DNA from 2 places in the Paenibacillus sp. ISL-20 genome. Region 2 is predicted to be linked to the other one. Evidence: riboswitches for the same ligand, from Rfam matches in the RefSeq annotation. Region 2 holds a riboswitch; the other holds the start of a gene.
What was found. Region 2 has a riboswitch for cyclic di-GMP ahead of J7E85_RS17365 (transglutaminase-like domain-containing protein). Riboswitches for the same ligand answer to the same signal wherever they lie in the genome.

Region 1: it holds a riboswitch for cyclic di-GMP, as region 2 does, so the genes downstream of both, J7E85_RS08480 (S-layer homology domain-containing protein) here and J7E85_RS17365 (transglutaminase-like domain-containing protein) in region 2, are expected to answer to the same signal.

Annotation. Positions count from the first base shown of each region.
Region 1 is NZ_JAGGRD010000013.1:7,063-12,204, forward strand. Features, by position in the region: gene J7E85_RS08470 (hypothetical protein) at 1,254-1,523, shown strand; gene J7E85_RS08475 (hypothetical protein) at 1,640-1,789, shown strand; cyclic di-GMP riboswitch class I at 2,528-2,626, shown strand; gene J7E85_RS08480 (S-layer homology domain-containing protein) at 2,922-5,142, shown strand, end outside.
Region 2 is NZ_JAGGRD010000027.1:12,132-17,273, forward strand. Features, by position in the region: gene J7E85_RS17355 (carbohydrate ABC transporter permease) at 1-360, opposite strand, end outside; gene J7E85_RS17360 (ABC transporter permease) at 373-1,329, opposite strand; cyclic di-GMP riboswitch class I at 1,509-1,595, shown strand; cyclic di-GMP riboswitch class I at 1,653-1,741, shown strand; gene J7E85_RS17365 (transglutaminase-like domain-containing protein) at 1,753-2,553, shown strand; gene J7E85_RS17370 (collagen binding domain-containing protein) at 2,837-5,142, shown strand, end outside.

The sequences.
Region 1 (5,142 bases), on a different contig from region 2:
GGCAATTCACCTCAAATCTATTATGTGCAATGTTTACACAGTTTACAAGATGTCCGATCTCGCTATTTAGGGCGACTCAAGGAAAACCTCTGGCCGAAGGAGGACAAGGGTTCAGTCCGCGCGACAGCGAAAGCGTAGGGGGCACGCATTGAAACTCCATGCACGAGGAGAAAAAACTTGCCGTTACAGCACGGAGACCCGTATCATAAGTGACGGCGAAAAATTGGTTTGTCATACATTCACCCTGTTGTTTGAGAGCTGTATTGATTGATAATAAGATTTATTGATGCAAAAGTGGTCTAACAGACTTATCACATCGAAGACTGGACATGTGGGTGCCCTACTCTAGGTTGGAAGGGGAGTCAAGGAGTGTTTCCTAAGTTTTAATACACCAACGAGCGTAAGTTGAGGTCATAGCTCACTCAAACTTGAATATTCAATGATCGTAAGTCGGGCTAATCACCTCTTATTAATTGTTTATTTAAATCAATATATAGTGGCGAACAAAGGCGAACATTAACTCGACAAGCACAATATATTGATTTATTATGAATTTGGAAATGATGTCTAATTCGAAATGAGGTGATCAACTCATGGCAGCCAAAGGTCAAAACAAAGTATCTGGTGACAAGATGTCTAGTCTTGCCTCTAAAGTACTGCAAAGCCCTAAGTACAGTAATACCACTAAGTCCTTAGCTGCATCTGTCCTGTCACAGTCCAAAAAGGGTAAGAACTAATTGGCGAAGCTTACGATTTCTTAAACAAGATACGATCATTCCCTATGAATGGAGTGGACATGAGACATCATGTATGTCCTCTTATAGGAGCCGCTAACTATATGAGGTTAGTGGTTTTTGTTTTAAGAAATGCACAGTATGATCTCCGTAAATAAATTGACAGTTGGCGGTGACAAACAACCGTTAGACAGGGGGAGATTGCATTAGATGCGGTAAATAAAAAAACAAGCGTAAGTGGTGGCACACTCCGCTTGTTTTCGGCAATCCAATGGTGAGAAGTAGCATTCTCACCTAAAAAGAAGGTATCGGTGTAGTGCGAGCTACACACTACATATGTATAACTGAGGAACCTATACTTATATGTATACGTCATTCGCGACGGATATCCTTCTTATTTTCAAAAATATTGAAAGAAGGATGAACTTGTTATGACAATTGAACTGGAATCAAAAGTATCTTCTTTATTAGAGGGTATCGCATCGCGACTGGGTGATTGAGCCAGGAGTAAGACGTGAAATGGATTATAAGGTTGTAGGGGCAAAACAGAAAGAAAACTGGATTAGATTGGAACTGAATTCGACTGACGGAAGTCATATAACGACATTCATTTTCAAAGACAGTTCACGAAAGTCATTTACTGAAGTTTTAGATATGCGGGATTATCAAATTAAAGGGGATTCGGAAGCTGATAAGCAACTTGACAATGTACTGGAATTGCTAGAGGATGATTCCGTATTTAAAATGGATTGGAAATTCATTGATAATCATAAATCACCGCCTAAATAAAATTTATTCCTTTACCTTAAAAGGTCTTTAAACGATTGTGTTGCCTCAGCTTTGAATTTACTTTCTTGTAGTTAATGTTTGTTCAAGGTTGGCTTAATACAGAACGGAGGGACTACATGGATAAAAAGGACTCGGAAATTATGGTCAGGCTTGCAAAGAAAGGGAAACATATCTCAAAAATTTGGGCTGAGGATTTCCCGGTATATGATTATTGGGACATTTATTTTGAAGTCTACGGCAGGAGAACGGAGTTCGGTCGGAGTTAAAAGAATGATAACATCAAGGTTGAACAAGCTTACTGAAGCTGATGACAAGCCGGATCGTATCAATATTATCGAGGAATTAAATGAACTTGTATACCATTTATATAGTCGATATAAGTCCAGTCAACAGAGGGCCATTATTAATCAATAGAGCTATCAAGCCCCTTCTGTACATAGCAGAAGGGGCTTGATTTTGGCCTAAAACAGGCCTCCATAAATACCTGTACCGTACCATAAGTGACGGCGAAAACATCAATAATTTAGGTAACAGCATTCACCAGCTCCATTAAGGGTTGGTGATTTTTTATTTGCATGAAATATTGAAGATGCCTTTTGTAACAAAAATGAATTATAGAGATATGACTTCTAGCAGTTAGATTGCAGGCATGCGTGCGTATTAATCAATAGGACTAGAGATGGATGGGAATTCTTGCGCGGATTGATCTACCGAGAGATAGAAGTATTCAATCAATAATCGTATAGGCATTAAGACCTAATCGATGAGTTTGAATAGATCCGTTAAGTTGGGCCGTATCCATTGTGTTCCCCAGGGATTTGAAGGGTTATTACTTCGATGCCTCCAGTAGTATTTATATGGGTGCTGCTGATTTTAGTCATAAATATCCCGATTCGACAAATAGATACAAAATACTACAAAGATGAGTCTGTAGAGCCTAACTTATAAACCTTTTATAATATACTTTTAGTTTAATATTTAAATTCTTCAAATGGATACAAGCTCGTACGACAAGGCAAACCTATTGAAAAATGGGGACGCAAAGCTAAAGGGGCTAACGGATTTGCTGAACATGCAAATGCTATTGCCAGCCAGCTGCCGAATACGACGGAAGAGCCTCCGTCTATTAGCGTATGCCCGCTTTTGGATGGAGGTTTTTTTGTGATCTTAAAAAGAGGAGGGCTGTTTTTTACCGTGAGGGTGTCCGTCTGTTTTGAATGGCGAGACGTCCGCATAACAAATTGGATTTGATAGTTATCGGCGATTACAATGCCAAGATGCCCTGTATTTGGACATGGTGGAATGGCAGAACCGCAGAACCGCAGAACCGCAGATCATTTTGCTTCGATGTAGCTCAACAGAAAGAATTTGCCTTTCGTCAGGAGGAAAGAACAAAAGATGAAATTAAAAAATCAAAGAAGGTTATCTCTTCTAATGACAATCGTTGTGGTATTGACGATGTTACCTTTTTATCCGTTAGAAGCAAGAGCAGCAACCACACCAACACTTAATCTTGGTAATCCTGTTAGTGTAACCGAAGCAACTTATCAACTGCCCAATGCCGCATTTGAAAGCACAGGCGTCATAAATGGTGCGGGCGGATACTTTACTGTGACTGTAAATAGCGGCTCCATTGCCGTTGGGACTGTTGCAAGCGGAATTACCGAGTTGACTGATGGTATCAAAATTAGTGGTATTGTTACTGACCAGTCTACACCTACCAATAGAGTGTTCAATTTTTCAAGTAATACGACGTACGAAGACATTCAAGCTGTTATTCGAAATATGAAGTTTACACAAGATCCTGGGAAAACGCAGAGTGTTACCGTAAATGTAACGCCAGGAGCGCCGTTGACCGATGGAAAAACCTCGGTACGTATCTACGATGGACGCTATTTTGTATATGTGGCCAGACAGAGCACTATGCAATTCAAAGATGCTGTGACGACTGCAACGAATAATAGTGGACATCTTGTAGAGCCGACTGAAGGTAATCCTGAAGAAATGTTTGCGATTGCCAATATGTTTAAGGAATTTAAGAGCCCTTTTCGAGATAGCTGGAACCTTTTAAGTTTTATAGGGGCTACTAAATCTACAGAACGAACTAATTGGAGCACTATTCCTTTCAATTCTAACTGGACAAAGTATGTATCAAACGGTCAGCCTACAAATCTGGAGAACACAAAGGAATATGTTGCAAATGGAAATCTAATTCATCTTACGCTATTACTAGACACCACGAATAACAAAGTAGGTTACTTAGCCGTAGACAATACACACGGTGGTACCAGCAATTTTAAGGATCCGGGAGTTATTGTCGAATATAATCCCGGTGTCATTAGTAACATCATCACTACTACACAAGATATCCAACTCCCAGTGATGGGCGGCAGTGTAACGATCGACGGTACAGCCAAGGTGGGCGAGACGTTGACCGCGAACGTAACGGGAATCACATATACCCCGAATACGACAGACAATGTGCCGACCTTCCAGTGGTACCGTAATGGCGTTGCTATACCGAATGCAACCGGCTTAAGTTATACGCTAACGGCTGACGATGTTGGGGCGGCCATTACCGTAAGGATCACCGCCGATGGCATACATGCGTCAGGCAGCGTGACGAGCAAGGCGGTGGTTACGGATATCGATAAAACGCAACTGCAAGCTACGGTCGATAAGATAACAGGTGAGAACTTGCAGCCAGCGGACTATACTCCGTTAAGTTGGCAGGCACTGCAGGATGCATTGACAGAGGCTGATCGCATTCTGCAAGATCCGAATGCCACGCAGATAGAGATCGACCAGGCGAATGAGAACTTGAAGAATGCCTACGAAAATCTCGTAACCATTGACGCTATTCTGGACAAGCTTGACCTCCGAGTTGCCAATTCGACTAATCACGAGGAGATTGAGCTATCTCCGCCATTTAACGGTAATAAGTATCTAAATTACAAGGCTTCCGTAACGGATGATGTTTACAGCGTTGCTGTTGCCCTTGAACTGCTGAATTCCGGAAGCACGGCCAAATTGAGCTTTAATGGCAGCGAAGTTCCCGATCCTTCCGATTGGAATGACCTGCAACTTCATGCAGGCCTTAATGTCATTCAAGTGGAAGTGACGATCGGAAACAGAACGAATATCTATACCGTTGAGATTGTAAAAACCGATAAAACGGCACTTCAATCGAAAGTAGACAAGATCGGAACACTAAATTCGACCGACTATACTCAAGAGAGCTGGGACAAGCTTCAGGAGGCTCTGAAAGAAGCTAACAACGTACTGAATGATCCGAAAGCAACCCAAGAAGAAGTGAATAAAGCCCTTGAAGCATTAGAGAAAGCCCAGGAAGGACTGGTCCCAGCGGAGGCTCCTGGAAACAATGGCGGCGGAGAAACAACGTCACCGGGTACCGGTTCAGGGACTAACTCTGGAACGGTTTCGACTCCAAACACGAATTCCTCCGGCGTTACCACTACGGTAAACGGTAAAGATTCTTCATTCGCGACCAGCACCACCAAAACGGACGGAGAAGGAAACCATACGACGGTACAAGTCGATTCGGGCAAGCTGTCCAATATTCTGGCTCAGGGTGATGGACAAAAACTTGCCATTCGCG
Region 2 (5,142 bases):
AAAGCCCCTCAGCTTGTAGTTTGGGCGAGAGAGCACATAACCCATGGAGGCGGTAAGCAATACGCCGAGCACGGTACCAACCACGGTAACGAGGGCGGACACGCCGAGCGATCGCAGAATCATCGTTCCCTGCTTGACGATATAGACGTAAGCCTCAGCCGATAAAGCAACCGGAAGTAGGTGATATCCGGTCTCACGGATGGACTCCTCACTGGAGAAGGAAATGGACAGAACAACAACTACAGGTATGACGCAGAGCAGAGCCAAGATGATAAATATCAGGTTGAAGAACAGGTTGACGGCTTTGTTTGTACGGTTAAACTTCTCAAGGCCTGTCTCGTAAGTGGTTTTCGGTGTCATCGTCTTGCCTCCTTACATCATCGCGCTATCCGGATCGATTCTGCGAACAATCCAGTTAGCGATCAGAATCGTTGCGCATCCCAGAACAGACTGTACGAATGCGGCTGCGGATGCCATCCCTACGGTGGCGGTTTTCAGTTGCTTATACACCATGACATCGATGGTGGTTGCCACGTTGAACAGCGAATTGGAATCTCGCGTGACCTGATAGAACAAGCCGAAATCAGTGTAAAATATCCGCCCGACGGCCAGTATGAACATCATGACGATCACCAGCTTGAGCATGGGCAGTGTAATAAATCTCGTCTGCTGCCAAATCGAAGCGCCATCAATAACAGCTGCTTCATAATAGGTGCTGTCAATGCTTGTGATAGTTGCCAAATAAATGACCATACCATAGCCCAGGCCCTTCCAGACATTCAAGAGAATCAAGAACAATGGCCAATATTTCGGCTCCATATACCAGTTAATAGGATCGCTGCCCATATTGACGAGCATTTGATTGACAATCCCTTTATCGAAACTTAAGAATGCCCAGCCTACCGCAGATACGACCACCCAGGATAGGAAATAGGGGAGGAACATCATCGTCTGATAGACCTTGCTCGCTTTGCGGCTGTGGAGGAGTCCGATCATAATCGCGAATAGCACGGGCAGAACGATTCCTAGCACGATAAACACAATGTTGTAGCCAATGGTGTTGCGAATAATGATCCAAGCGTCATTCGATTTGAACAAGAATTCGAAGTTTTTGAGGCCTACCCATGGACTGTTAAACACATTGCTCAAAAAGCCGCCGCTTATCTTGAAATTTTTGAAGGCGATAATGATCCCAAACATCGGTAAGAAACTAAACAGGAGGTACCAAATCGTGGTCGGCAGCGCCAAGAGGGTAAGTTCCGTATCCTGCTTGTGCCAACGTATTCGTAAGCGCTTTCGTTTAACTTTTGATTGGGCTGTAGAGCTCATGTCTGTCACTCCTTACGGTGTTATCTCGCTTGTCGTGCACCTGGTAGTTTCATTGTATAAGAGGAAGATTCGTCGCTTCCAGATAACAAACTTGATACTATAGTCAACAAACGTTAGATTCGAAAGATTTTTATTGATGGAAATTGAGATATTTGATATGATGTATTCACAAAAGCTACTCACGATAACGGCAAACTTGTCGAAAGGCAAGGACGCAAAGCTACAGGGTCTTCTTGACGAAACGTCAATGACAGCCAGCTACCGAATGAAAACGCTTTTTTTGTTTTTTTGGACAAACATCCATTGAATCCTGTGGAACTCTAATACGATAATGGCAAACTTGTCGAAAGACTAGGACGCAAAGCTACAGGGCCTTCTTGACGAAATGTCAAATGGCAGCCTGGCCACCGAAGGGGAGTTAGCATGCGCAACGCAGTGTTCGCGATTGTAGGACTTTTTGCGTTATTGATATGGGCTCCGGTTGTACAAGCTGCACCATCTGAAGATTGGCTGGGCTTGGAGGAACTGGATCGTGGGGCAATCGTCATTCAATATGACGTGAAAGCAGGCACCAAGACAAAGCTCATGATCGGAAAAGGTCAGGACCAATATACATATGGGCTTTCGCCAGCCAAGCAGCAGGAAGTTTTTCCACTGCAGATGGGCAACGGAGATTACACGATTTCCGTGCTGGAACAAGTTAGCGGCAGCAAATACAAGATCGTTCAGGAAGCGGCAGTTAAGCTTCAACTGACAAACGGCAGCAAAGTGTTTTTGAATTCTGTACAAAATATCGATTGGAGCGAAGAGGACAAGGCTGCTCAGCTTGCGAAAAAGCTAACCCGTTCGGCTCACTCCGACAAGGAAAAAGTACAGGCTGTCTACGAATATATCGTCGGGACGGTCCGGTACGACAATGCTCTTGCATCCAGCAAGCTGACGGATTACCTTCCCGATATCAACCGCACGATCGCTGGACAGAAAGGGATGTGTTATGATTACGCCTCCCTGTTCGCTTCCATGCTCCGAAGCCTCGATATTCCGGCAAAGCTTGTCATGGGAACCTCGGAATACGTCGATGTGTACCACGCCTGGAATGAAGTATATTTGAATGGGCAGTGGGTAACCATTGACACAACCGTCGATGCGAGCTGGAAAAGCAAAGGGACCGAGTACAAAATGATTAAAGATGCTTCCAGCTATTCTGCATCCAAATACTACTAATAAATGTGCAATAAAACTAAGCTTTGGACGAATAAGTCCAAGGCTTATTTCGGTTGTATAGAAAATGTAGAGTTTTGGCCGATATAATGCAGGAAGCCCGCTGGGTTCTGAAGGGAAATACAGACACCAATGAATCGTGCGCCCATAACAGGTCTTGGAGATGATGGCTCGGGAAGTCCATTATCGGCATGCATTTTGATAGAAGCATGGGACGAATTAACGCACGGAAAGTAAGATCGGAACCGAATATTACGAGGGTAATGCTGAGATTGAGGGAGAGATTATGAAGAAAAAAGTAAGTGGAATCGTTGTGGCGCTGCTGCTTCTGTTTCAAACACTATTGGGCACATTCGCTTTGACAGCGAATGCGGCGGGTAGCGAGCAGGAATCAGCAGTTACTATGCAGGAATTAGAGACTGGCGTGCAAGAATTAGAAGTTAGTGAACAAAAAACAGTGACGGATGACGTATATAACACGCCAGCACCAGTAGCCGACATGGAGGGGATACTAACCAAAGTCGTATTAACCGATATGAACGGTACCGTGGTTGATGCGGTATATAATCCGGACAGCAGCCTGGACATCGGCGCAGCCGTTAATCTCAGCTACGAATGGGAGCTTCCGAACGGGCACGGCTACAAGAATGGGGATACATACACATTCGAGCTGCCGACGCAGTTTGAGATTTTTACGGATATTGATGCACCACTCCTTACCGGTCAAGGCGAAGTTGGCCGATTTACGGTTGATCGGAACGGGAAAGTTGTGATGACCTTCAACGATTACGTGGAGAACCATTCCAACATCAGCGGCAAGCTGGAAATTCGCACAGAGTTTAAGAAGGAAGTCCTTAAAGGAAGCACAGAAATCATTATTGCTATTCCGATAAAGGGTGGGGTTCAGACCATCATCGTGAACCTAAAGCCGCAAGGCGGAAAGCTGATCGAGAAGCAAGGGAAAGCGATTGGCAAAGACCGGATCGATTGGACGGTCCAGATCAACAAATCTCTGGACAAAATCAAGCACGCGGTCATCACCGATGAAATGCCTGAAGGCTTGGAGCTCATCGCGGATTCCGTAGAGGTTCACAACCTGCAGGTTAACGGTGACGGCTCAGCAGTTCTTGGTGATCAGCTGGATGCTGGCAAGTATACCGTCCAAACGGGCGGCGGCAAACTGGAGCTTGCATTCCAGGATGAGACGATCAGCAAAGCCTACGAAATTCGTTTCTCGACGAAGCTTATCGGTCAACAGTCCCGGTTTGAGAACACCGCTGTCCTGTCTGGCGACGGGATGGAAAATGCCCAATCGACGGCTACCGTAACGGTAGATCGCGGCCAATTCTTGAATAAATCGTATCGCCAGGATAAGGATACCGGAATCATCACTTGGACGGTGAAATACAATTTCAACGAGAAGAAGATTCCGAGTGCTCAAGCTATTATTACGGATGAATTTAGTGAGAATCATACCTGGATAGCCGATTCGCTGAAGGTGTATAACGGGAATTCGGCCAATGCCCAAGACCTGGTTTCAGAGGATGAATATAAAGCTGAAGCGAAAGGTATGAACGGATTCGAGCTTCAATTCAAGCAGGATATCGATTCGCCTTATACGATCGTTTACCAGACGATGCCGGTCGATCGCTTGAGCTCCGAAGGGCAGGAGGTCAAGAACAAAGTCGTATCGGGTGAAGCGTCCAAGGAAGTAACTGCTCCGGGCTATGGAAGCCGTGCTCTGGTCAAAGGAACCTCGAACATCGATTTCGCCAACAAAAAGGCAAAGTGGAAGATCACGGTCAATGGTGATAAAAAGCCGGACGGCACCAAATACAGCATGGAGAAGGTAGTCATCACGGATACGTTCCCGCAAGACGGACTCGAATTCGTTCCGGATTCAGTGACCGTAAAAGCGGACGGGAAAGTCGTTCCAGAGAGCGAATACACGGTGAAGTACGATAATGTACGCGAAGGCTTTGTAATCGAATTCTCTAAGATTGACACCACCTATACGATTGAATATGAAACGAAGTTTAACATCAGCTGGCTGAAGGATCGCAAACGGGACTTTTTGAACAGAGCTTCGATGACATGGATCGAGGAAGGCAAGACCAAAGGACCGATTGAGCGAGATGCGAGCTTCTCCGCTGACGATTATACGAAAAATAACGGCGGCAAAGACGGCAGCTATAATCCTGTCAGCAAAGAAATTACGTGGAACATCAAGATGAATTATAATCTCGATTCGCTTAAAGAAGCGATCGTAACCGATGTTCTGAAGCAGGAGCAGAAGCTTGTGCCGGATTCAGTCAAGGTATACGAGATGAAGCTTACCGGGGGACGGAATGGCGTTCAGAAGGGCTCGCTAGTTCCAGCTGAACAATATGTAGTGACGGAACCATCAGAAGCTAACGGAAACCAGCTGTCCATTCGTTTTACCAGCCCGATCTCATCCGCATACTGGATTGAATTCAAAACATCGCTGGAAGGCACATTGATTGTCAATAAAATCGATAATACCGCGGAACTGCTGGATGGCAGCGCTAAAAAGGCAACATGGAACGCCAGCGTAACGATTCCTCACGGCGG